2 regions of the Microbacterium sp. AG790 genome follow, and region 1 is predicted to be linked to the other one. Evidence: predicted binding sites of a transcription regulator. Region 1 holds the regulator's gene; the other holds the start of a gene.

Region 1 (11,479 bases):
GCGAAAGGTGGGGACTGCTCGACGACGCCGAGACCGCCCTGTCGTCCGGGTGGCGCAACGCCGCCGAGCGCGCGCCCGACGCCCGCCGGGGACGCAAAGGCATCGGACGGGGACGCTTCCTGGGGTTCATCCCGCGCGACATCCACGAGGGCATGAGCTGGAGTGTCGAGAACGCCATCAGCGATGCCGCGCTGGCGCGGCTGGCGCAGCGCCTGGCGGCGACCTCGGCGGGCGAGGACGCCGCACGCCATGAGGCGTTGTCGCGCTGGCTGGGAAACCGCGCTCTCGCCTATCGGCAGTTGTTCGATCCGGCCGTCGGGTTCTTGCGCGGACGCGACGCCGACGGCCGCACGGCGGGCGGACGCTTCGACCCGCGCGTCTGGGGCGGCGACTACGTCGAGACGAACGCGTGGGGGATGTCCGTGAGCGCGGTGCACGATCCGGGCGGACTCGCCGAGCTGTACGGCGGGCCGGCGGCGCTGCGCGCGCACCTGGACCGCCTGTTCGACGAGCCCGAGACGGCCGACCGCGCCTTCGCCGGGACGTACCACCGGGTCATCCACGAGCAGCGGGAGGCCCGCGCACTGCGCAGCGGCATGTGCGCTGTCTCGAACCAGCCCGCGCACCACATCCCGTACATGTACACCGCGACCGACCGGCCCTGGCTCGCCGGTGCGACAGCGCATCGGCTCGCACGACGCCTGTTCGCGGGCGGTCACATCGGGCAGGGCTTTCCCGGAGACGAAGACAACGGTGAGATGAGCGCATGGTGGCTCTGGGCGGCGCTCGGTCTGTACCCCCTCGAACCGGCCTCGGGCGCTCTCGTGATCGGCTCACCCCTGTTCGATGACATCACCGTCGACCGGTCCGCCGGCACCCGCCTGCGTGTGCGGACGCGCCGCATGAGCCCCGACGCGCGGGTGCTGCGGGCAGCGCGCCTGAACGGCGAGCTGCTGACCGCGCCCGTCCTGCCGGTGGAGACCTTCGGCGCCGACCACGACGGAGACCTGCATCTGGAACTCGAGTTCGCCGACGACCCCGACGACGCGGCGGTCGCACTCTGGTCCCGGCGCGAGTCCGCCGCGCGCCCCTGGCAGGCGGACCTGACAGGCGGCGCGGGGCGCGGCATCCATTCTCGGGGCGTCTGGCACACTCGGCGCCTCTTCGACGACGGCGCACGGCGCGGTGACCGCGGCACGCGCCTGCGCGCGGGCGCCTGGGCGGGATGGGCATTTCCCGCGGTGAGGACCGTGACGGATGCGACACTGACCGCCGTCGACGAGGCGGATGCCGCGGCGCTCGCGTGGGAGGCGAGCGACGACGGCTCCTCGTGGCGCCCCGTCGAGGTGACCGCTCCGACCTCGCTGCCCGCCGACCGGACGACACCGTTCCGGTTCAGCGCGCCGGTGCCGGCCCGCTTCGTGAGGGTGCGGGCCCGCTCCGGCGTGCGCCTGCGACAGATCGAGCTGTTCGACCTCGGTGACAGCACCTGAGCGCACGGCGGGGCGCGCACCGCGGCCGCTATCGTGGCGGATATGAGCGAGCGGGAGCGTCCCCGGCGGACCCTGTCTCCGCGCGTGCTGCGCTGGGAGGACCGCACCGCGTGGCCGATGTTCGCCCTGTCCCTGCTCTTCTTCGCCGGGTGGGTCTGGAGCCTGGCGGACACCCGGCTGGACGCGCACCAGCAGGGTCTGCTGCTCGGCGCGATCGGGGTGATGTGGGCGGTGTTCATCGCCGACTTCCTCGTCCGGCTGGCCATCTGCGGGTCGGCGCGCGAGTTCTTCCGCACCCGCTGGTTCGAGGCCGTGTCACTCGTCATCGTCTATCTGCGGCCGTTCGTGATTCTCGCCTACCTCTGGCGCCTGCCGTGGTTTCGCACGCGGCCGTCCCGCCAACGGGTGCGGCTCGTCATCCTCGTGTCGCTGTTCACGTTGCTGTTCGTGTTCACGGCATCGACCCTGGTCTGGCTGGCGGAACGTCAGGACTCGCACGCCAACATCATCGACCTCGGCGATGCGATCTGGTGGGGGTTTTCGACGCTCGCGACGGTGGGGTACGGCGACTTCGTCCCCGTCACCCCGCTCGGACGCACGATCGCCGTCGGACTCATGATGGGCGGCTTGGTCGTGCTGGGCGTCACCAGCGCCACCGTCATCTCCGCGCTCACCGACCAGATGCACCGCGTCGGGCAGCGGCTCGAGGAGGACCGGGCGGCAGCGATCGGACGCGGCACGGCGTCGGCGTCCGCCTCCACCCCGGTCCGCGCGGACGCAGACGCCGCGGGCGGCCCCGATTCGGTGCCATCATGAGCGCATGACCACCGCCGCCTGGACCGCGCCCGCCTCTCGCCAGGTCGCCTTCGAGCAGGGTCGGGCGCTGCGGAGGGAGCTGCCCCGCCGGATGCTGGCGGAGCTGCCGACGCGTCAGCGCGATCCCCTCGGCATCCTCGCCGCGCAGGCCGCCACGCGGGTCGCAGAGCTCGTGCCGCTGCGCGACGAGCGGATGTCCGCCAGCCCCTTCGCGTTCTACCGGGGCACGGCGGCGCTGATGGCCGACGACCTCGCCGCCGGCGCGCGCAGCGACATCCTCGTCGCCTCGTGCGGCGACGCGCACGTCGCGAACTTCGGCTTCTACGCGTCACCGCAGCGCACGCTCGTGTTCGACCTCAACGACTTCGACGAGTCCGCCTGGGCCAGCTGGGAGTGGGATCTCAAGCGCCTGGTGACCAGCATCGTGGTGGCCGGTCAGGCAACCGGACGCGACGATGCGGTGACGGCGGATGCTGCGCGCGCGGCCGTCCGCCGCTACGCCCGCGCTCTGGCCGTCGGGGAGCGGGCCACTCCGCTCGCCCGGTTCTACCAGCACTTCGATGCCGCCGGTGCCCTCGTCACCAGCGGCAAAGCGTCGCGCAAGGTGCTGCGCGCCGCGATCGCGGATGCCGAGAAGCGGACCGGCGACAAGGCCGTGCGCAAGATGACCGAGGCGGATGCCGACGGGCGGCTGCGCTTCGTCGAGCAGCCGCCGACGATGACCCGCGTCACGCCCGACGTGGCGGCAGCCGTCGACGCGTCCCTCGCCCAGTACATCTCGACGACGCGCGCCGACGTGCAGCTCGTGCTGTCGCAGTACACGTTCTGCGATGTCGTGCGTCGGGTGGTCGGTGTCGGCAGCGTGGGGACCCGGTGCTACATCGCCGTCTTCGTCGACGGCGACGGCGCCGCGCTGTTGATGCAGGTGAAGGAGGCAGGGCGCAGCGTGCTCGACGAGTACGGCGGCTGTGCACAGCCGGAGGAGGTCACTGCCTTCGTCGACAGCCACGGTCAGGGTGGCCGCGTCGTGGCCCTGCAGCGCATTCTGCAGGGGTCGTCCGACCCGTTCCTCGGACACTTCCGCGGAGAGAGCGCCGACTACTACGTACGCCAGTTCCGCGACATGAAGGGCGGGATCGACGCCGAGACGCTCGAGGATGCACCGTTCCGGCTCTACGCGCAGGCCTGCGCGACGGTGCTCGCGCGCGCCCACGGGCAGTCGCCGAACGCTGCGCAGATCGTCGGCTACCTCGGCGAAGGACGGGCGGCCGCCGAGGCCATCGTGGAGTGGGCCTACGGCTACGCCGCCCTCTCGCGTGCGGACTACGGCGCCTTCGTGGATGCCGTGGCGGCGCGCACCGCGAGATAGCGGCTACCGCTCGGACTCGGCATCCGCCAGCGGAAGCGGACGCCAGAGCACCACCTCGGTCGCCCGGCGCACACGGGTGCCATGACGCAGCGTGACGACCGACCCCGTCGCCCCCGCCGCGAAGACGCGGGAGCGACGGGCCAGTTCTTCTTGCAGACGCTGCTCGAGTTCGGCGACGCGCCGACGCAGACCGCGCGCCTCGTTCTCGAGCTCGATCAACCGCGAGATGGCGGGCAGGCTCATGCCCTCCGCCGAGAGCGCGGCCACCTCGCGCAGCTGCTTGACGTGCCGCAGCGAGTAGCGCCGCGATCCGCCTTGCGTGCGCCCGGGAACGACGAGTCCGAGCCGGTCGTACTGACGGAGGGTCTGCGGGTGCATGCCGGCAAGCTCCGCGGCGACGGCGATCGCAAAGATCGGCGCTTCCTCATCGGGTTGCCCGTCGGCCATGCTCACTCCCGAGCCTTGGCCATGAGGTCGGCGCGCGGGTTCTCCTTCGGCTCCAGCTCATGGAAGCGCTGAAGCGCTTCCATCGCCTGATCGTCCAGATGCGACGGCACCGCGACCTGCACCTCGGCGAGGAGGTCTCCGGTGCCCTTCGCGGTGTGCACGCCGCGACCCTTGACCCGCAGCACGCGCCCGGAGGGCGTGCCCGGTGCCACACGCAGCTTGACCGGATCTCCGCCCAGGGTCGGCACCTCGATCGTGGCGCCGAGCGCGGCTTCCGTGAAGGTGACCGGAACCGTGACGCGCAGGTTCAGTCCGTCGCGCACGAACACCGGGTGCGGGCGCACCGAGACGCTCACGACGATGTCGCCGGGCTCGCCGCCGTCGGGTGACGGGCGCCCGCGGCCACGCAGACGGATCTTCTGGCCGTCGGCCACGCCGGCGGGGATCTTCACCTTGAACGGCTTGCCATCCTCGCCCGCGAGGGTGATGGTCTCACCCTTCACCGCGGTCTGGAAGTCGAGCGTCGTGCGCGCGGTCACGTCGGCGCCGCGCTGCGGGCCGCCGTAGCCGCGGAATCCACCGGTGGACTGCCCGAACCGGCCGGAGCCGAAGCCGCCGCCTTGGCCGAACATCGAGAACAAGTCGTCGAAGTCGGCCGACTGGGCCGATCCGCGCGACTGGCCGAACCGGCTGAAGACGTCCTCGAAGCCCCCGCTGCCGGCGCCGGGCGCCTGGAAGCGGGCACCCCCGGCGCCCATCGCGCGGATCTGGTCGTACTCCTCGCGCTGGCTCTTGTCGGAGAGCACGGCGTACGCCTCGCTCATCTCCTTGAACTTCGCCTCTTTGGCAGGATCACCCTGCGTCGAGTCGGGGTGATACGTGCGGGCGAGCTTGCGATACGCCTTCTTCAGGTCGGCCTCGGACACGTCCTTGGAGACGCCCAAGACCTTGTAGAAGTCCTTGTCGAACCAATCCTGACTGGCCATGGACACCTCCTCCCGTCAGTCAGCGGAACCGGCGACGACGACCTTGGCCGGTCGCAGCTCGATGGTGCCCAGGCGGTAGCCGACCTCGACGACGTCGAGGATCGTGCCGTCCTCCACCCCTCCGGGGTTCGGGGCGTGGAAGATGGCCTCGTGCTGCTGCGGGTCGAACGCCTCGCCCGCCACACCGTAGGTCTCCACGCCCAGGCGGGCGACGACGGCGCGAAGCTTCTCCGCGATCGCCGCCAGGGGCGATCCGTCGACCAGGTCGCCGTGCTTCTCGGCACGGTCGAGGTCGTCGAGCACCGGCAGCAGCCCCTTGGCGACCGACCCCTTCGCGCGGGCGATCTCCACCTCACGCTGCTCCTCGGTGCGGCGCCGGTAGTTCGCATACTCCGCCTGCAGGCGCTTGAGGTCCAACACCAGATCGCGGTCCTCGGGCGAGGCCTCCGCGACGGCGGCCTCGTCGGTCTGCGGCGCGTCGAGGATGTCGTCGACGGTCAGGTCGTCGCCCTCACGCCGGTCCCCCTGCGAGTCGGGGCCGGAGGCGTGTGCCTCCGACCCCTCGTCACCGGGGACTTCGTCGATGGGCTCTTCGAAGTCCTTGTTCGTCATGGTTCGATTCTCTTACTTTCCGGTTCCCGGCTTCTTGTCGTCCTCGTCCTCGACGACCTCGGCATCGATGACGTCCTCCTCGGGGTTCGGCACACTGCCGTTGCCCGGGTCGGCGACCGTGGGGTCGGCCGGCTCGCCGGCGGCCTGCGCCGAGGCGTAGATCGCCTCGCCGAGCTGCTGCTGCGACGCGTTGAGCTTGTCGAACGCCGTCTTCACGGCATCCTCGTCATCGCCCGCGAGCGCGGTCTTCAGCGCATCCACGTCGGCCTGGACGGAGGTCTTCACCTCGGCGGGGAGCTTGTCCTCGTTGTCCTTGATGAGCTTCTCGATCGAGTAGGAGAGCGTCTCGGCCTGGTTGCGGACCTCGGCGGCCTCGCGGCGCTTCTTGTCCTCGGCGGCGTGCTCCTCGGCCTCGCGCACCATGCGCTCGATGTCGTCCTTGGGCAGCGACGAGCCGCCGGTGATCGTCATCGACTGCTCCTTGCCGGTGCCCTTGTCCTTCGCGGACACGTGCACGATGCCGTTGGCGTCGATGTCGAAGGTGACCTCGATCTGCGGGATGCCGCGGGGCGCAGGCGCGATGCCGGTCAGCTCGAAGGTGCCGAGCGGCTTGTTGTCACGCGTGAAGTCGCGCTCGCCCTGGAAGACCTGGATGGCGACCGACGGCTGGTTGTCGTCGGCGGTCGTGAAGGTCTCGCTGCGCTTGGTCGGGATGGCCGTGTTGCGCTCGATGAGCTTGGTCATGATGCCACCCTTGGTCTCGATGCCGAGGCTCAGGGGGGTGACGTCGATGAGCAACACATCCTTGCGCTCACCCTTGAGGACACCGGCCTGCAGGGCGGCGCCGACGGCGACGACCTCGTCCGGGTTCACGCCCTTGTTGGGCTCCTTGCCGCCGGTGAGCTGCTTGACCAGCTCGGTGACCTGGGGCATACGGGTCGAACCACCGACGAGCACGACGTGGTCGATGTCGCCGACCTTGATGCCGGCCTCGGCGATGACGTCGTTGAACGGCTTCTTCGTGCGGTCGAGGAGATCCTTGGTGAGGTCCTCGAACTTGGCACGCGTCAGCGTCTCCGACAGCGACACGGGGCCCGAGTCGGTCAGCGAGAGGTAGGGCAGGTTGATGGAGGTGCTGCTCGAGCTGGAGAGCTCCTTCTTCGCCTGCTCGGCCGCCTCCTTCAGACGCTGCAGGGCGATCTTGTCGCCCGAGACGTCGACGCCGGTGGTGTCCTTGAACTGCTTGATGAGGTAGTCGACGACCCGCTGGTCCCAGTCGTCACCGCCGAGGCGGTTGTCACCGGCGGTGGCGCGCACCTGGATGGTGGAGAAGTCGTCGTCCTTGCCCACCTCGAGCAGAGACACGTCGAACGTGCCGCCGCCGAGGTCGAAGACGAGGATGAGCTCGTCCTCCTTGCCCTTGTCGAGGCCGTAGGCGAGGGCCGCGGCGGTGGGCTCGTTGATGATGCGCAGGACGTTGAGTCCCGCGATCTCACCGGCATCCTTGGTGGCCTGACGCTCGGCGTCGTTGAAGTAGGCGGGGACCGTGATGACCGCGTCGGTCACGCTGTCGCCCAGGTACTCCTCGGCGTCGCGCTTGAGCTTCTGCAGGATGCGCGCGGAGATCTCCTGCGGCGTGTACTGCTTGCCGTCGATCGCCTGCGTCTTCCAGTCGGTGCCCATGTGGCGCTTGACGGAGGACAGCGTGCGGTCGACGTTCGTGACGGCCTGGCGCTTGGCGGTCTCGCCGACGAGCACCTCGCCGTCCTTCGTGAAGGCCACGACCGACGGGGTCGTGCGGAAGCCCTCGGCGTTGGCGATGACCTTCGGCTCGCCGCCCTCGAGGACGGAGACGACGGAGTTCGTCGTCCCGAGGTCGATACCCACTGCACGTGCCATTGTGTTCCCTTTCGTGAAACGGATCTGAGGAAGTCTGCGGGGTTGAGTCTTAACGGCTCAACTTCGATGTGTTCCACGATAGCCGCGGCATCCTCGAGTGTCAAACGCAAGTTGATATGAATCGGCTCAACTTTTCGACCGGATGCCGGGAGTAACGTGACCTGCACGCGCGACGACGCGCCACCCGGTGTTCACCGAAGGGACATACCGTGACGAACATGTCACTGCCCGACCTGCCCGCACCCACGACGATGACTCCCCCGACGGCGACCTCTCGTCGCGCCGTCATCGCGTGGGGGCTATGGGACTGGGGCTCGGCTTCGATCAACGCGGTCGCGACCTCTTTCGTGTTCACCGTGTATCTCACCGGCAGCGCCTTCGGTGACGCGGCGACCACGTCGCAAGCCCTGTCGCTGGCCCTCACCCTCGCCGGCCTGGTCGTGCTCATCACGGCGCCGATCACCGGACAACGCTCGGACGCCTCGGCCCATCGCAAGCGCTGGCTGGGCATCAACACCGGCGTGGTCGTGCTCATGCTGGCCCTGATGATCTTCGTCCGCGAAGACACCGCCTACCTGTGGTTCGGGCTCACGCTGCTCGCGGTCGGCACCGTCTTCTACGAACTGGCGAGCGTGAACTACAACGCGATGCTCTCCCAGATCTCCACACCGCGCACGGTGGGCAAGGTCTCGGGCTTCGGCTGGGGGATGGGCTATCTCGGCGGCATCGTGCTGCTGCTGGTGCTCTACTTCGGGCTCATCAAGCCCGAGGTAGGACTGTTCGGCGTCACGGGGGCGGACGGCATGGCTGTGCGCGTGTCGATGCTCCTCGCCGCGATCTGGTTCGCCGTGTCGGCCCTGCCCCTGCTGTTCGCGGTGCCGGAGAACACGCCGTCGACCCCCGGCGCGGCGCGCATCGGCTTCTTCGCCTCATACCGCGTGCTCTTCGGAACGGTCGCCTCACTGTGGCGCGAGAGCCGTACGACCGTGTGGTTCCTGCTCGCCAGCGCGATCTTCCGCGACGGTCTCACGGGAGTGTTCACCTTTGTCGGAGTGCTGGCGACCGGTACGTTCGGGCTCACCGCCGCGGACGTCCTCATCTTCGCCATCGCCGCCAACGTCGTGGCGGGCATCGTGACCATGGCATCGGGCTTCTTCGACGACCGGTTCGGACCGAAGCCGGTCATGATCGTCTCGCTCGTCGCGCTCGTGGTCGGCGGCATCCTGATCTTCGTCCTCCACGACGGAGGGCCTGCCGTGTTCTGGGGCCTCGGCCTCGCGATGGCGATGTTCGTCGGCCCGGCCCAGTCGGCGTCGCGTACGTTCCTGGCCCGCAGCATCCCCACCGGTCGCGAGGGAGAGGTCTTCGGCCTCTATGCGACGACCGGCCGCGCCGCCGTCTTCTTGGCCCCGATGATGTTCGGCGTCTTCGTCACGCTCGGAGGCCATCAGTACTGGGGCGTGCTCGGGCTCGTCGCCGTGCTGCTCGTCGGGCTGGCGCTGCTGATCCCCGTGCGTCCGCCCGCCCGCTGATCACCACTCCGGCGCAGCCCGCCGACCTGCCGACCGGCCCGCCCGCCCGCCCGCCCGAACTGCAAGGCGAGCAGTGCGACACCCCGCGGTGCGACTCACGCAGGCGGCGCGTCGCCGGTGATCCCTTGCAGTTGCGTCAGCGACTCGGGCGTCGGCGGGATGCCGAGCCGCGCTCAGTCGCGGCGCGGGCGCCGCTCGCCGCGATCGCGGTCGTCGCGGTCGGGGCGCTTGGCGGAACGCTGGAAGCGGTCGGGCTTGATCTCGATCAGGCGGCCGCTGATGCGGGTGCCCTCCAGGCGCTGGAGCGTGTCGCGCGGAAGGTCGGCCGGCAGCTCGACCAGCGAGAAGTCGGGACGGATCTGGATCGCGCCGAAGTCCTCACGGCGCAGGCCCCCCTCGTTGGCGAGCGCGCCGACGATCTGACGGGGCTCGACCTTGTGTCGACGTCCCACCTCGATGCGGTAGGTCGCGGTGGGCCCGCCCGAGCGACGCCGATCGTCGCGGCGGGGACGATCGTCACGGTCGCCGCGATCACGGTCGCCGCGGTCGTCACGGTCGAACCGTTCCCGGCGCGCCGGCGCGGGCTGGTCCTCGTCGAGCAGCAGCGGGGTCTCCCCCTGCGCGACGACGGCGAGCGCCGCTGCGACATCCGCCTCGGGCACGTCGTGGTGGGTGACGTAGTGGTTGATGATGTCGCGGAAGCGGTCGATGCGCTCGGTCTCGGCGAGGGCCGTCGTGATCGCGTCGTCGAAGCGGGTGAGCCGCGTCGCGTTGACATCCTCGGCGCTCGGCAGCGACATCTCGGTGAGCGGCTGTCGCGTCGCCTTCTCGATCGAGGCGAGCATGCGCCGCTCACGCGGGGTGACGAAGCTGATCGCGTCGCCCGAGCGGCCGGCGCGGCCCGTGCGGCCGATGCGGTGGACGTACGACTCGGTGTCGATCGGCAGGTCGAAGTTGACGACGTGGCTGATGCGCTCGACGTCGAGCCCGCGCGCGGCGACGTCGGTGGCGACGAGGATGTCGAGCTTGCCGTCCTTGAGCTGGTTGACGGTGCGCTCGCGCTGCACCTGCGCGACGTCGCCGTTGATGGCGGCCGCCGCATAGCCGCGGGCGCGCAGCTTCTCGGCGAGGGTCTCGGTCTCGTTCTTGGTGCGCGTGAACACGATCATGCCCTCGAAGTTCTCGACTTCGAGGATGCGGGTGAGCGCATCGACCTTCTGCGGGTACGACACGATCAGGTAGCGCTGCGTGATGTTGGTCGCCGTCGAGGTCTTCGCCTTGACGTTGATCTCCTCGGCATCCTTCAGATACGTGCCCGCGAGGCGACGGATCTGGGCGGGCATGGTCGCGGAGAAGAGCGCGACCTGCTTGCCGGCGGGGGTGTCGGCGAGGATCGTCTCGACGTCTTCGGCGAAGCCCATCTTGAGCATCTCGTCGGCCTCGTCGAGCACGAGGAAGCGCAGCTCGGACAGGTCGAGCGTGCCCTTGTCGAGGTGGTCCATGATGCGGCCGGGCGTGCCGACGACGATGTGCACGCCACGGCGGAGCGCCGACAGCTGCTGACCGTAGCCCTGGCCGCCGTAGACGGGCAGGATGTGGACGCCGCGGAGGTGACCCGCGTAGGACTCGAACGCCTCGCACACCTGCAGCGCGAGCTCACGCGTCGGCGCGAGCACGAGCGCCTGCGGCGTCTTCTGCGAGAGGTCCAGCTGCGACAGGATCGGCAGCGCGAACGCCGCGGTCTTGCCCGTTCCCGTCTGCGCGGTGCCGAGCACGTCGCGACCGGCCAGCAGCGGCGGGATCGTCGCGGCCTGGATCGCCGACGGCGTCTCGTAGCCCACGTCCTTCAGGGCTTTGAGGACCGCGGCGTCGAGGCCGAGATCGGCGAAGCCGGGGGTCGACGGCGCAGCGGTGGATGCCGGGGCGGATGCCGAGGAATCGGCGTCGGTCTGGGTGTCGGGCGCGGGCGCGGCCTCGAGGGGATCGGTCATGCTGTCAGAGGCCATAGACCCACGGTAGCCGCCCGACGCCGTCACCACCCCATCGAACCCGGGATGCCTTTGTACGGCCCGAGGATGTTCGCCGTGATCCAGCCCCCGTAGAAGCCTCCCGGCTGCGGCGTGACGACCTCGCCGTCGACCGTGCACTCGTCCATCGCGGCGGCGTACACGGCGACACGGTCGCGCAGCACTGCGTACCCCGGCGCGGGATGCGGATAGTTCCACGCGGCTCCCGCCCGCGTGATGCCCCCGCCCACGACGTCGAGATAGCGCGCGGCGCCCTTGAACTCGCAGAACGAGGTGCCCTCGGCATCCACGAGGGAGC
Region 2 (11,479 bases), 340 kb from region 1:
CCGCGGCAAACGCCAGCACCTTTCGACTTTCGTATGAAGTCACGAAAAGGTAACGGAAACCCCTTGTGGCCGTTATCTGGTCGTTATAGAGTGCTCGCACGGTAGTTGTTTTGCTGTGGCAGCTACCGGCATGTGATTGCAGGACACTCTTGGTGCAAGGGACAAGGGCCGGTCGGAAGCCTCTCCGACCGGCCCTTACTCTTGCGCCGATTCCTCCCCAGACAGAGGCATCCGAGGGTTGTCCACAATGCGCCGTTGACCAGGCCTTATACCGCTCTGATGTCGGAGGTCGAGGGCAGAATTGAGTCATGGCCACCACCGAGTCCCCCACCGCACGCGAGGAGCGCGCGGTGGTCGGCGACATCATCGAGGCCCTCGTCGACAGGCGTCGACGCATCGCGTCGCTGCAGGCCGAAGAGGCGGTGCTGCTGCACGCGGCGCAGCAGCATGCACTCACGCAGCGCAACGCCGCCTGCGCCGATAACGATGCTCCGGACGACATTACGATCCGGTCAATCGCCGCCGAGATCGGCGCGGCGACACGGCAGTCCGATCGCACGATCCAGTCGCGGATGGATGAGGCCTCGACCCTCGTGACGCGCTTTCCCGCGACGCTCGATGCGCTCACGAGCGGACGGATCAGCCGCGCGCACGCGGCGGTGATCGCGGATGCCGGGGCCCGCCTGACCGACGACGACGCCCGCGCCGCCTACGAGACGGCGGTCCTGCCGGTGGCCGAACGCGAGACGGTCGGCAGACTGCGGCCCATCGCCCGCCGCCTCGCCGAGGCCCTTCATCCGACGCCGATCGATGAGCGCCACCACGACGCCCGCCGCCAGCGCCGTGTCTGGATCCACGACGGCGACGACGGTATGGCCGAGCTCGGACTCACCGGCCCAGCCCCTCTCGTTCACGGCGTCTACGACCGCCTGACACAGCTCGCACGCGCCGTCCTCGACGCACCTCGCCCCGCAGCAGCGGACGACGACACGATCATGGCCACCGCGGAGCCCGCCTCCGCGAAGGCTCCCGACACGCGACGTGTGGATCAGGTTCGCGTCGATGTCGCACTCGATCTCCTGCTCTACGGACACGCCACCGCCGAGGCGAGCAGCGAGAGCATCGCCGCGGCCGATGCGATCCGTGCCCGCATCCAGGTCACGATTCCCGCGATGAGTCTCCTCGGCGCCGCGGATGCGGCGGCCGACCTGACCGGATACGGCCCGATCGACCCCGACCTCGCGCGGCAACTCGCGGGCACAGCCGCCGGGTGGGATCGGTTGTTCACCAGCCCGACGACGGGGGCCGTCCTCGCGATCGACCGCTACCGCCCGTCTCGCGACCAACTGCGCATGCTCCGCGCCCGCGACGAGCACTGCCGCTTCCCCGGATGCCGCCAGCCGCTCCCCCGCTGCGACGTCGACCACACCGTCGCACGCGAACACGACGGCCCGACCGCGGTGACCAACCTGGCGCACCTGTGCCGACGACATCACACCCTGAAACACCATTCCGCCTGGCGGGTCCGCCAACGGGCGGACGGCACCCTCGAATGGACCAGCCCCACCGGGCGCGTGCACGATGACCGCCCCGCGCGCACGCTCGTGTTCGAACCACCACCGTTCTGATTCACAACGGGGAGGACCCCATCCGCGTGATGGAATGTCACCATGCCCGACGACGCCATCTCCCTGACCATCGACGGCACTCCCGACCTTCCGAGCGCGATCCTGCAGGCGCTGTATCGGATCACGGGCCGTTCGACGATCGAGCTGCGCCGCAGCATCCAGCAGGGCGAGCCGCTCTTCATCGCCACCCTGTTCGGGCGCGAGCACATCGACGTCGTTCCCCGCCTCGAGAGGACCATCGCCTACCTCGACGAGCTGGGCCTGCCCTTCCTCCTGCACGAGCGGATCGACGGCGAGCGCACCACCATAGACGTGGCGACACTCCGCAGCATCCTCGAGGCCGACACCAGCGACGACGACGACACAGCCTGACGCCGGTTCTTCAGACGGCGGCTCAGGCGGCGACTCAGACCCCGCCCCCTCCGCCTCCGCCACCGCCACCGCCGGCAGAACCGCCTCCGCCGGACCCACCCGAGCTCGACGACGACGACATCGCGGCGCTCGAGAGCGAAGCGATCCCGGCGGAGAACGACGATGCGTCGAAGGCCCCGGAGCCGTAGTACCAGTACGGTCCCGTCGCGCCCACGGCCGTGTACAGCACCGCAAGCTCCGCAGACCACTGCTTCTCCTGGCCGAACACGACCGCATACGGCAGCAGCTTCTCGTACAGATCCAGCTTCTGGCGCGGGTCGTTCACATCCACCGCGACGCGCTCGGCACCCGCCGGCGACTGCAGCATCCGAATGCGGTCGGCCTCGGCCCAGCGGATGAACTCCTCCAGTCCCCGCAGATGATCGCGGGTCTCGGCCCCGAGCGCCGTCAGCGGCTTGCGGGAGCACACCCCGATCACCACGACCGCGATCGCCACGCTGATGCCGATCACCGTCCACGGAACGACGGGCTGCACATAGGCCGCGATCGCCACGAACCCCAACCCCAGAGCCAGTCCCGCACCCGCGACGGCGAGCAGGATCGGCAGCCAGCGGGCGCGAAGCGGCACCGCCCGCCGCAGCCCGCGTGCGGTCAGCTCCGTCTCGGCCGCCGCAAGGATCTTCTGCGCGACCTTGGAGAACCTGGTGTCCTGCTTTCCGAACTGGTACTGCGCGCCCGGCGCCCCGCCCGGGAAGAGTCCGTCCAACAGCATCATCCCGTCGCCGTCCGCCTTCGACCGGTCGACGAGCTCCGCGATCAGCTTCGGCTTGCCCCAGCCGCGCCCGTCGGACTCCAGGATGCGGATCGACCCGCGCACCGCCTGCTCCAGCACTTCCGCCGGGATCGCCTTCGACGACTGCCCGAGCAGCACGGCACTCTCGAGCGCGTCGACGATCCGTGGGGGGTCGTACTCCGCGATGATCGTCGGGCGACCGGGCTCATCGGCCAGCTCGCGTCTCCGCGCACGCAGACCCAGAGCACCCGCGCCGACGGCGAGCAGCCCCGCACCCAGCTGCCCCCAGCCGAACGGGGAGGCCAGATATCCGGAGTCGAAGGTCGCGAACGTGCCGTCCGCGAACCCGACGGCGATCGTGAGGGTCTGGTGCGGCTGCACGTCGTCGGCGACGGCGGTGATGACCGTACCCGAACCGCTGATCGCGGCATCCGGGGTCGACGCGATCGACGCGCAGGACGTGCTCGCCCCCTGCACTCCCTGATAGCAGGACATGCGCCCCGTCAGGGATGCCGCCAACGACGCGTCCAGGTGCAGCCGAGCCGTCACACGGCCGAACGACTGTCCCCAGTCGACGCCGTTCACATCCCAGTAGAACTCGAGGCCGGAGTCACCGAACACCCACGTCACGTTCTCGAGCGTGTACGTGAGGACGAAGGTCTGCGCGCCGCGCAGAAACTCGTCCGACCGCGAGACGACCGAGAACACGCCGTCCTGATCCTCCACCTCGCTCGGGCGCGGCGCGCCGTCGCCGTCCGTCACGGAGATCAGTTCGGGGCGGAGGGGCTGACCGTTGTACGAATCGGGGATCTGCCGGCGGATGCCGTGGTTCTGATCCGCATCCGGGAACTGCGCCACGATCGTCTCGACGACCCGCAGCCGGCTGGTTCCGTCGGCGGCCCGCGTCAGGGTGTAGTCGGCCGTCATCGACGAGAACGAGAAGTCGTCGACCCCCGCCGCGGCGACGGACGCGACGGATGCCGGGGGTGCGACCTGTGCGACCGCCGTCGCCGGTCCAGCCCATGCGGGGCTCGCTGTCCCGGCCGCCAGCGCGACCGCGACACCGGCGATCGCGAGTGCGACTCCGACGATCCGTGCACGCGCGCGCCCCATGGGCTTCAGCCTATGGGGCGCCGTGCGAGTGGCGCACTACAGTTGACGCCATGACCGACCGCCGTCTCGCCATCTCCGCGTGGGAGAGTCTCTTTCGCGCGCAGCACGAGATCCTGCGCGAGATCAGCGACGACTTCGGCGAGGACGAGCTGACGCAAGCAGAGTACGACGTGCTGCTCACCGTCGTCCGCGGCGAAGACAACAGCGCGCGCCTGCGCGACGTGACCGCCAACATGCTCATCAGCCAGCCGAGCGTCTCGCGGCTGGTCGATCGCATGGTCGCGCGCGACCTCATCAGCAAGTGCGTCGACCCGCTCGACGGGCGTGGCGCGATCGTCCGCGCAACCGAACGGGGCGCGGCCGCGTTCCGGCGACTCGCGACGGTGCACGGCCGATCGATCGCCGAGCGGATGTCGGTGCTCAGCGACGACGAGCTGGCACAGTTGCAGCGGCTGACGACGAAGCTGCGCGGCGCCTGACCGTCTCGTGCCGCCCCGGCTACCACCGGTTGCGGACATCCTCTGCGAATCCCTCGATACCGTCGAACGCGATCGCACCGCTGTCGACGGCGAACGTTCCCGACCAGGTGCCGAAGCACTGGTCCGTGCGCGAGGAGACCACGCCGAGGTTCATGGCGGAGGCCTTGTCGTAGAACGGGGTGAACACGGCATCCAGCCCTCCTCCGCGCACCCGCCACGGCCGCAGCGGCGCGGCAAGGTCGTAGTCCCAGGCGACGGGCTCGGAGATCTTGTGCAGCGTGCCGTCGAGCACGACGGCGTTCTCCGTCGAGCCCGTCCCGTCGGTCCATCGTCCTCCGACCTGGATGCCGAGGCTGCGTCCGTCTGCGAGGGTTCCCGACCCGGCGCCCCAGTTCCACGACACGTCGTAGCGCCAGCGTCCTCGCCCGTGATCCAGCACCGCCCACGATCCCGCCGGCACCTCGTGGTCGACGCCGTCGAGCGTCAGCACACCGGATGCCGGGAGCGCGACATCCTTCACGGTGTACTGGAACCGCCGCGACGACCACGGCACCACGACCGCCAGCAGCTCGTGTCCGGGCGGGCGGCGCACCGTGATGTCGAAGGACGCGTCCGGGATCTCGGCGTGCAGACGCCAGAGCGACCCGCGCTCGGCCGGCGTGATGGTGGCGGCGAGGTCGGCGTGCCGCGCGATCGTGATGCCGGTGCCCAGCGAGGCGGGCAGCGACACCTCCCGCGACGGCAGCACCGTGACGCTGCGGCCCCACGAACGCGTCGTGGCCCGGTCGTGGATCCACACCTCGTGCACGGCGGCGTAGTCCAGCGACGACACCGTGAGCGACACGATGTGCGTGGGCGTCATGACGTTCCAGTACTCCCACCTCTTGTTGCGCCCCCACGATCGAACGAAGCGTCCACCTCCGATGCCGCGGGTGTCGACGAGCGGCGAGCGGGCGAAGCCGATCGCCGCCGGATTGAGGCGGCCGTCGGGGCGGGTGAGGGAGACGGGTTCGGTGAGCTCGCGCTCGCGCGCGGCGGGGGGTGCGGTCATCGGCATCCTTGCTGACGTTCCGAGTGCTGGTGCTTCCGGTGGGTGCTTCGACACTAGCGCGCAGGCGCGAACCGCCCCGGTCCTCGCGGACACGGGGCGGTTGCGCGCGGGTGCGCGGGCCGGGACTACTGCTCGACCGGGTGCGGCTCCTGCGCCGACTCGTGCGCCTGGATCGTGGGGGCACCGCCGTCGGCGACGACCTGGACCTTGCGCGGCTTCGCCTTCTCGCTCACGGGGATCGTGACCGTCAGCACGCCGTTGCTGTACGTCGCGGCGATGCCGTCGGTGTCGATGCCCTGACCGAGGTTGAGCTGACGCAGGAAGCTCGCGGTCTCACGCTCCCGCGTGATCCACTTCACTCCGTCGCCCTCGCTCAGCGTGCGCTCGGCGCGGATGGTCAGCAGCTGGCCGTCCACATCGATGTCCACCGAGCCCGGGTCGATGCCGGGAAGGTCGGCGCTGAGCACGTAGTGGTCGCCGTCGCGGTAGAGGTCCATCGGCATCCGGCGGGGTCCCCGGCGCGTGTCGAAGAGGCCCGACGCGATGCGGTCGAGGTCACGGAACGGGTCATACGTGGCCATTTTTCTCTCCTTGTCCTTTGTCACTGTGAGGGTCTGTCAAAGTTGAGCCTCATCAACTCAACTAGCATCAGATTAGCACTCGACACAGGAGAGTGCCAACGGTTCACGCACAGCGAACGTGCGCGATCGCGCGCCGTTCACATGACCCTCGCGCCGGAAGCCGCACCGCTGTTTCCGGCGCCGCCGCCCATTCAGCACACGGAACCCTTCCTCCCCACGTGCGGTAACAGCGCAAGTTCTCCACGAGCCGGCGGACGGTGTCCACGACATCAGGAGATGGGCCCAGCATGAGCGGATGCCGCGCCCACCCCGACCACTTCCGCCGACATTGCCGCAGGTGTTCACCGCCGCCGACGCGTCGACGGCCGGCGTCACTCGCGGGCGCCTCTCGGCTCGCGACCTCGACGCACCCTTCCGCGGAGTCCGCGTTCGGCGCGACACGGACGGCGCCGCACCGGACGGCGAGGACACGCCGGACGAGATCGCCCGGCGCAACATCCTGGGTCGCGTCCGCGCCCACGCACTCGTGCTGCCGCCCCATGCGTTCTACACCGGGACGACGGCGCTCGCGATCCACGGGCTCCCCTTCCCCGACGCGGATGCCGCGGCATCCGCCGACCTCGACGTCGCCGTTCCCGCGCCACACCGTGCCCTCAGACGGACGGGCATCACCGCCGTGCAGATCACCCCGATGCTCGTTCACACCACCGTCCGGGCGGGCCTTCCGGTCGCGACGCCCGCCTCCGCCTGGGCGATGCTCGCCCGCGAGCACACGATTCGAGACCTGGTGGTGATCGGTGATGCGATCATCCGCGTGCCCCGCGACGGATGGGGGCGGCGTCTGCCCGACGCTCGACACGCCGGACCCGAGAATCTGGCCGCGGCTGTCGCCGCAGGCCGCCGTTGCGGAATCGCGAAGCTCCGTGCCGCGCTTCCCCTGCTGCGCACCGGCAGCATGTCGCCGCTCGAGACGGACTGGCGACTGTCGCTCATCGGGACGGGTCTGCCGGAGCCCGAGCTCGACGTGGAGGTGCGCGCGCCAGACGGTCGACTGCTCGGCATCAGCGACGGCGCATTCGTGGCGCACCGGGTCGCGGTCGAGATCGAGGGCGATCACCACCGCACCTCGCGTCGCCAGTGGGTGCGCGACCTCGAGAAGTACTCCGACTATGCGAACCTCGGCTGGGATGTTGTGCGCCTGAGCGCCGCGCACATCCGACACGATCCCTCGCGGGGAGTCGCGCTGGTCCGCGCCGCCCTCGCACGCCGAGGTTGGCACGCGTGACCGGTCGCTCGGTTGACGCTTGCACCGGTAATCACATCGCGATTTCCCGCGCGAACGCCAACTGAACCGCGGCAGGCGCGCGCGGCGCTCAGCACTCGACGACGTTGACGGCGAGTCCGCCCTCGCTGGTCTCCTTGTACTTGGTCGACATGTCGATGCCCGTCTGACGCATCGTCTCCACGACGGCATCCAGCGGCACATAGTGCGTGCCGTCGCCGCGCAGCGCGAGGCGCGCGGCGGTGACGGCGGTGGATGCCGCGATCGCGTTGCGCTCGATGCACGGGATCTGCACGAGCCCACCCACCGGGTCGCACGTGAGCCCCAGATGGTGCTCCATCGCGATCTCGGCGGCGTTCTCGATCTGACGGTTGGTGCCGCCCATCACGGCGGTCAGCCCGCCGGCCGCCATCGCGCACGCCGAGCCGACCTCGGCCTGACACCCGCCCTCGGCTCCCGAGATCGACGCGTTCGCCTTGAACAGCGAGCCGAGCGCCGTCGCCGTCAGCAGGAATCGACGGATGCCGCGGCGCCGGTTCGCCTCGGCGAGCTCCTGCGCGGTGGCGACGATGTCCTCCGACCCGTGCGCCGCCTCACCCGCCTCGCGGCCGTCCGGACCGTGCAGCCCGAGTAGCGCCGAGCCGACGAGCTCGCCGTAGGGCGTCACCGCGTTCTCCGCTCCGATGCCGGCATCCGCGAGGAAACGCCACCAGTACATCGCAACGGCCGGGAGGATGCCGGCGGCGCCATTCGTCGGCGCTGTCACGACGCGTCCTCCGGCGGCGTTCTCCTCGTTCACGGCCAGTGCGAACGCACCGAGCCACTCCCCCGGCAGCTCGCGCCCGGTCGCCTCGACGCTCTCCAGCTGGGCGCGGATCGCGCCCGCGCGCCGCTTCACCTTCAGCATTCCCGGCAGCACCCCGTCGGCGTGCAGCCCGGCGTCGACGCACGAGGCCATCGCGTCCCAGATGGCATCGAGCCCGGCCGCGACCTCCGCTTCGGGCCGCAGCGCCTCCTCGTTGCGGCGCGCGATCTCCGCGATCGTCAGCCCGTACGTATCGCAGACGTCCAGCAGTTGCGCCGCTGTCGCGTAGGGCAGCGGGAAGGATGCCGCGGCCACCACCGCCGGCTCACCCTCGCGCCGGATGAACCCGCCGCCGATCGAGTAATAGGTGTCTTCGTGCAGTGCGAGCCCCGCGGCATCCCGCGCGACGAGCGTCATCGCATTGGGGTGTCCGGGAAGACGCGTCCGCGGCGCGAGTACGATGTCCGACCGCGAGAAGGGGATCGGCGTACGACCGTCCATCAGGAGGAGGGCGCCGTCGGACCAGTCGGTCCAGGCGCCGCGCACGTGAGCCGGATCGACGGTCTCGGGCACGTACCCCTGCAGGCCGGCGACGACCGCGTCGGGGGTGCCGTGCCCGATGCCGGTGGCACCGAGTGAGCCGTAGAGGGCGCACTCCACGCGGGCGAGGGTCGGCAGATCGGCGACGCGGCGCGCGAAATCGCGAGCCGCGCGCAGCGGGCCCACCGTATGGGAGCTCGACGGTCCTACCCCGATGGAGAACAGGTCGAACGCCGAGACGTACGCACTCACACTTGTGAGCCTACGCCGCCTCCCCCGTCGGGCCCCGCCCGATACGCTGAGACGGAGGGGGCACCATGACCGCACTGACCACGTCCGACGCCGATCGCGGCGCGGCACTCGAGGCCTGCGAGGCGGCAGGGCGTGTGGATGACGCGTTCCTCGCCCGGTTCGACGAGCAGTTCCCGCGGCTGCACGAGCTCTTCACCCGCCTCTACGGCGAGCGTGCCGACGGCAGGGAGCAGCTGGCGGCGACGGTGGCGGCGGCATCCTCCTCGTGGAACGCGCGTCCCCTCGATCTGAAGGTGCACGACGCACAGCGCGCCGCCGACCCCGAGTGGTTCCAGTCCGAGCGCATGCTGGGCGGTGTCTGCTACGTCGACCGCTTCGCCGGCAACCTCGCCGGCGTGCGCGAGCTGATCCCCTCGTTCCGCGAGCTCGGGCTCACCTACCTTCACCTCATGCCGCTGTTCGACGCTCCCCTCGGCGACAACGACGGTGGCTACGCGGTGTCGAGCTACCGGCGCGTGAATCCGAGCCTGGGCACGATGGCGCAACTGGCCGAGCTCGCGGCGGAGCTGCGGATGGCGGGCATCTCACTCGTGCTGGACTTCATCTTCAACCACACCAGCAACGAGCACGAGTGGGCGCAGAAGGCCGTGGCGGGCGATCCCGACTACGCCGACTTCTACCTGATCTTCCCCGACCGGGACATGCCCGACGCCTACGAACGCACCACGCGGGAGATCTTCCCCGACGACCACCGCGGCTCGTTCGTGCAGCTCGAGGACGGCCGCTGGATCTGGTCGACGTTCTACCACTACCAGTGGGATCTGAACTACGCGAACCCGGCCGTGTTCCGCGCGATGGCGGGCGAGATGCTGTTCCTGGCGAACCAGGGCGTCGAGGTGCTCCGGATGGATGCCGTGGCCTTCATCTGGAAGCGTCTGGGGACCTCCTGCGAGTCGCTGCCCGAAGCCCACCTGCTGCTGCAGGCGTTCAACGCGGTGCTCGCGATGGCCGCCCCCGGCATGATCTTCAAATCCGAGGCGATCGTCCACCCCGATGAGGTGGTCAGCTACATCTCACCCGAGGAGTGCGAACTGTCGTACAACCCGCTGCAGATGGCGCTGACGTGGGAGGCTCTCGCCACCCGCGACGGCCGGCTGTTGCAGCAGGCGCTGGATCGTCGCCACGAGCTGCCGCCCGGCACCGCCTGGGTGAACTACGTCCGCAGTCACGACGACATCGGTTGGACGTTCGCCGACGAGGATGCCGCGGAGTTCGGCATCGACGGCTACGCCCACCGGCAGTTCCTCAACCGCTTCTACACGGGCCGCCACGAGGGCACGTTCGCACGGGGCGTCGCCTTCCAGGAGAACCCCGCCACCGGCGATGCCCGCGTCACCGGGACGACGGCATCCCTGGCCGGCATCGAAGCCGGCGACCCCGGCGGGGAGGATCGCGTGATCCTCGCGCACGCGCTCGCCCTGTCGACCGGCGGCATCCCCCTGCTGTATCTCGGCGACGAGGTCGCCCAGCTGAACGACTACTCCTACGCCGACGACCCTGTCCGCCGGGGCGACACCCGCTGGCTGCACCGCGGCAATCGTCCGCGCGACGCCTACGCGCAGCGCGGCGACGACACCACACCGGCCGGACGCGTGTTCCGCCGGCTCACCAAGTTGATCTCGGTGCGTCAGCAGTCCCCGGAACTCGCCGGAAACACCCTCATCCCGTTCCACACGCCGCACGCCGCCGTCGTCGGCTACCAGCGCCCCGGGCCCGAGACGACGCTCCTGGTGCTGGCGAACGTCGGGGATGCCGAGGTCACGATCGATCCGCTCACACTGTCGGGCTTCGAGCGCACCGCGTTCGACCCCGTGCACGACGCGAGCGTCGACCTCGACGAGGGCGTCACGCTACGCCCGCACGGGTTCGTCTGGCTGCGCGTCACGCCCGTCTGACGGGTGTGACCTGAGGGGTCTCAGGCGCCGAGCAGCCCGCCACGCGGGCGGAACACTCCGGCCCGGGCGAGCGCGAGGTAGAGCAGGCAGCCGAGGCACACGCCGAAGGCGGCGTTGAGGAACGCGGCGACGAACGCCAGGGCCGCGGCGATCGGCAGGGCCCACGCGACGCCGGCCACGTGCAGCACGAGGCCGACCGTCACGACGACGAAGCCGATGACCTGCGCGAAGCGCGGAGGCCGCGGGTCTTCGAGGTCGACCGGCGGCTGCAGGCGCGGTCGGATGGCGACGCGGTACAGCGCACCCCACGGCGCCGTGCGCGGAGCAGCGAACCCCCACACGAACAGGAGATCGACCACGAGCAGCAGAACGAACGCGGGGTCCGAGACCCGCTCGGCGAGGGTCGTGCCCTCGCGAACGGCCGTCCCGAGCAGTGCGAGGAACGTACCGGCCAGCAGAAGCAGGGCGGTGATGGATGCCGCGAAGCGCGGACCCCGGGGATCGATACCGGCGGGGCGGACGGAGGCGGGAGCGGAAGTGGCCACGCAGATACGTTAGGTCGCCGCGCAGGCGCCGGGGCCGGGATCGTCACACTTCTTCACGCACGCGCGATCGCCGCTGCCGCCAG

What was found. Region 1 encodes HspR, which represses chaperone genes until heat shock. Its sites were predicted from a motif close to AAGTTGAGTCNNNNNGACTCAACTT; they were not measured.
Region 2: DEU37_RS02270 (Hsp20/alpha crystallin family protein) is a predicted target of HspR. The motif match lies at 6,057-6,081, and genes of this name have one in related genera.

The regions. Positions count from the first base shown of each region.
Region 1 covers NZ_RBWZ01000006.1:13,866-25,344, reverse strand. Annotated here, with positions in the region: gene DEU37_RS00725 (GH92 family glycosyl hydrolase) at 1-1,493, shown strand, start outside; gene DEU37_RS00720 (potassium channel family protein) at 1,536-2,309, shown strand; gene DEU37_RS00715 (DUF2252 domain-containing protein) at 2,314-3,678, shown strand; gene DEU37_RS00710 (heat shock protein transcriptional repressor HspR) at 3,682-4,125, opposite strand; gene DEU37_RS00705 (DnaJ C-terminal domain-containing protein) at 4,128-5,111, opposite strand; gene DEU37_RS00700 (nucleotide exchange factor GrpE) at 5,127-5,723, opposite strand; gene dnaK (molecular chaperone DnaK) at 5,736-7,622, opposite strand; gene DEU37_RS00690 (MFS transporter) at 7,841-9,154, shown strand; gene DEU37_RS00685 (DEAD/DEAH box helicase) at 9,328-11,145, opposite strand; gene DEU37_RS00680 (DUF427 domain-containing protein) at 11,187-11,479, opposite strand, start outside.
Region 2 covers NZ_RBWZ01000006.1:357,741-369,219, reverse strand. Annotated here, with positions in the region: gene DEU37_RS02295 (HNH endonuclease signature motif containing protein) at 309-1,628, shown strand; gene DEU37_RS02290 (hypothetical protein) at 1,671-2,000, shown strand; gene DEU37_RS02285 (DUF2207 domain-containing protein) at 2,035-3,906, opposite strand; gene DEU37_RS02280 (MarR family winged helix-turn-helix transcriptional regulator) at 3,957-4,385, shown strand; gene DEU37_RS02275 (DUF2804 domain-containing protein) at 4,405-5,436, opposite strand; gene DEU37_RS02270 (Hsp20/alpha crystallin family protein) at 5,562-6,017, opposite strand; gene DEU37_RS02265 (hypothetical protein) at 6,313-7,302, shown strand; gene DEU37_RS02260 (L-serine ammonia-lyase, iron-sulfur-dependent, subunit alpha) at 7,391-8,896, opposite strand; gene DEU37_RS02255 (amylosucrase) at 8,962-10,851, shown strand; gene DEU37_RS02250 (DUF4395 domain-containing protein) at 10,872-11,396, opposite strand.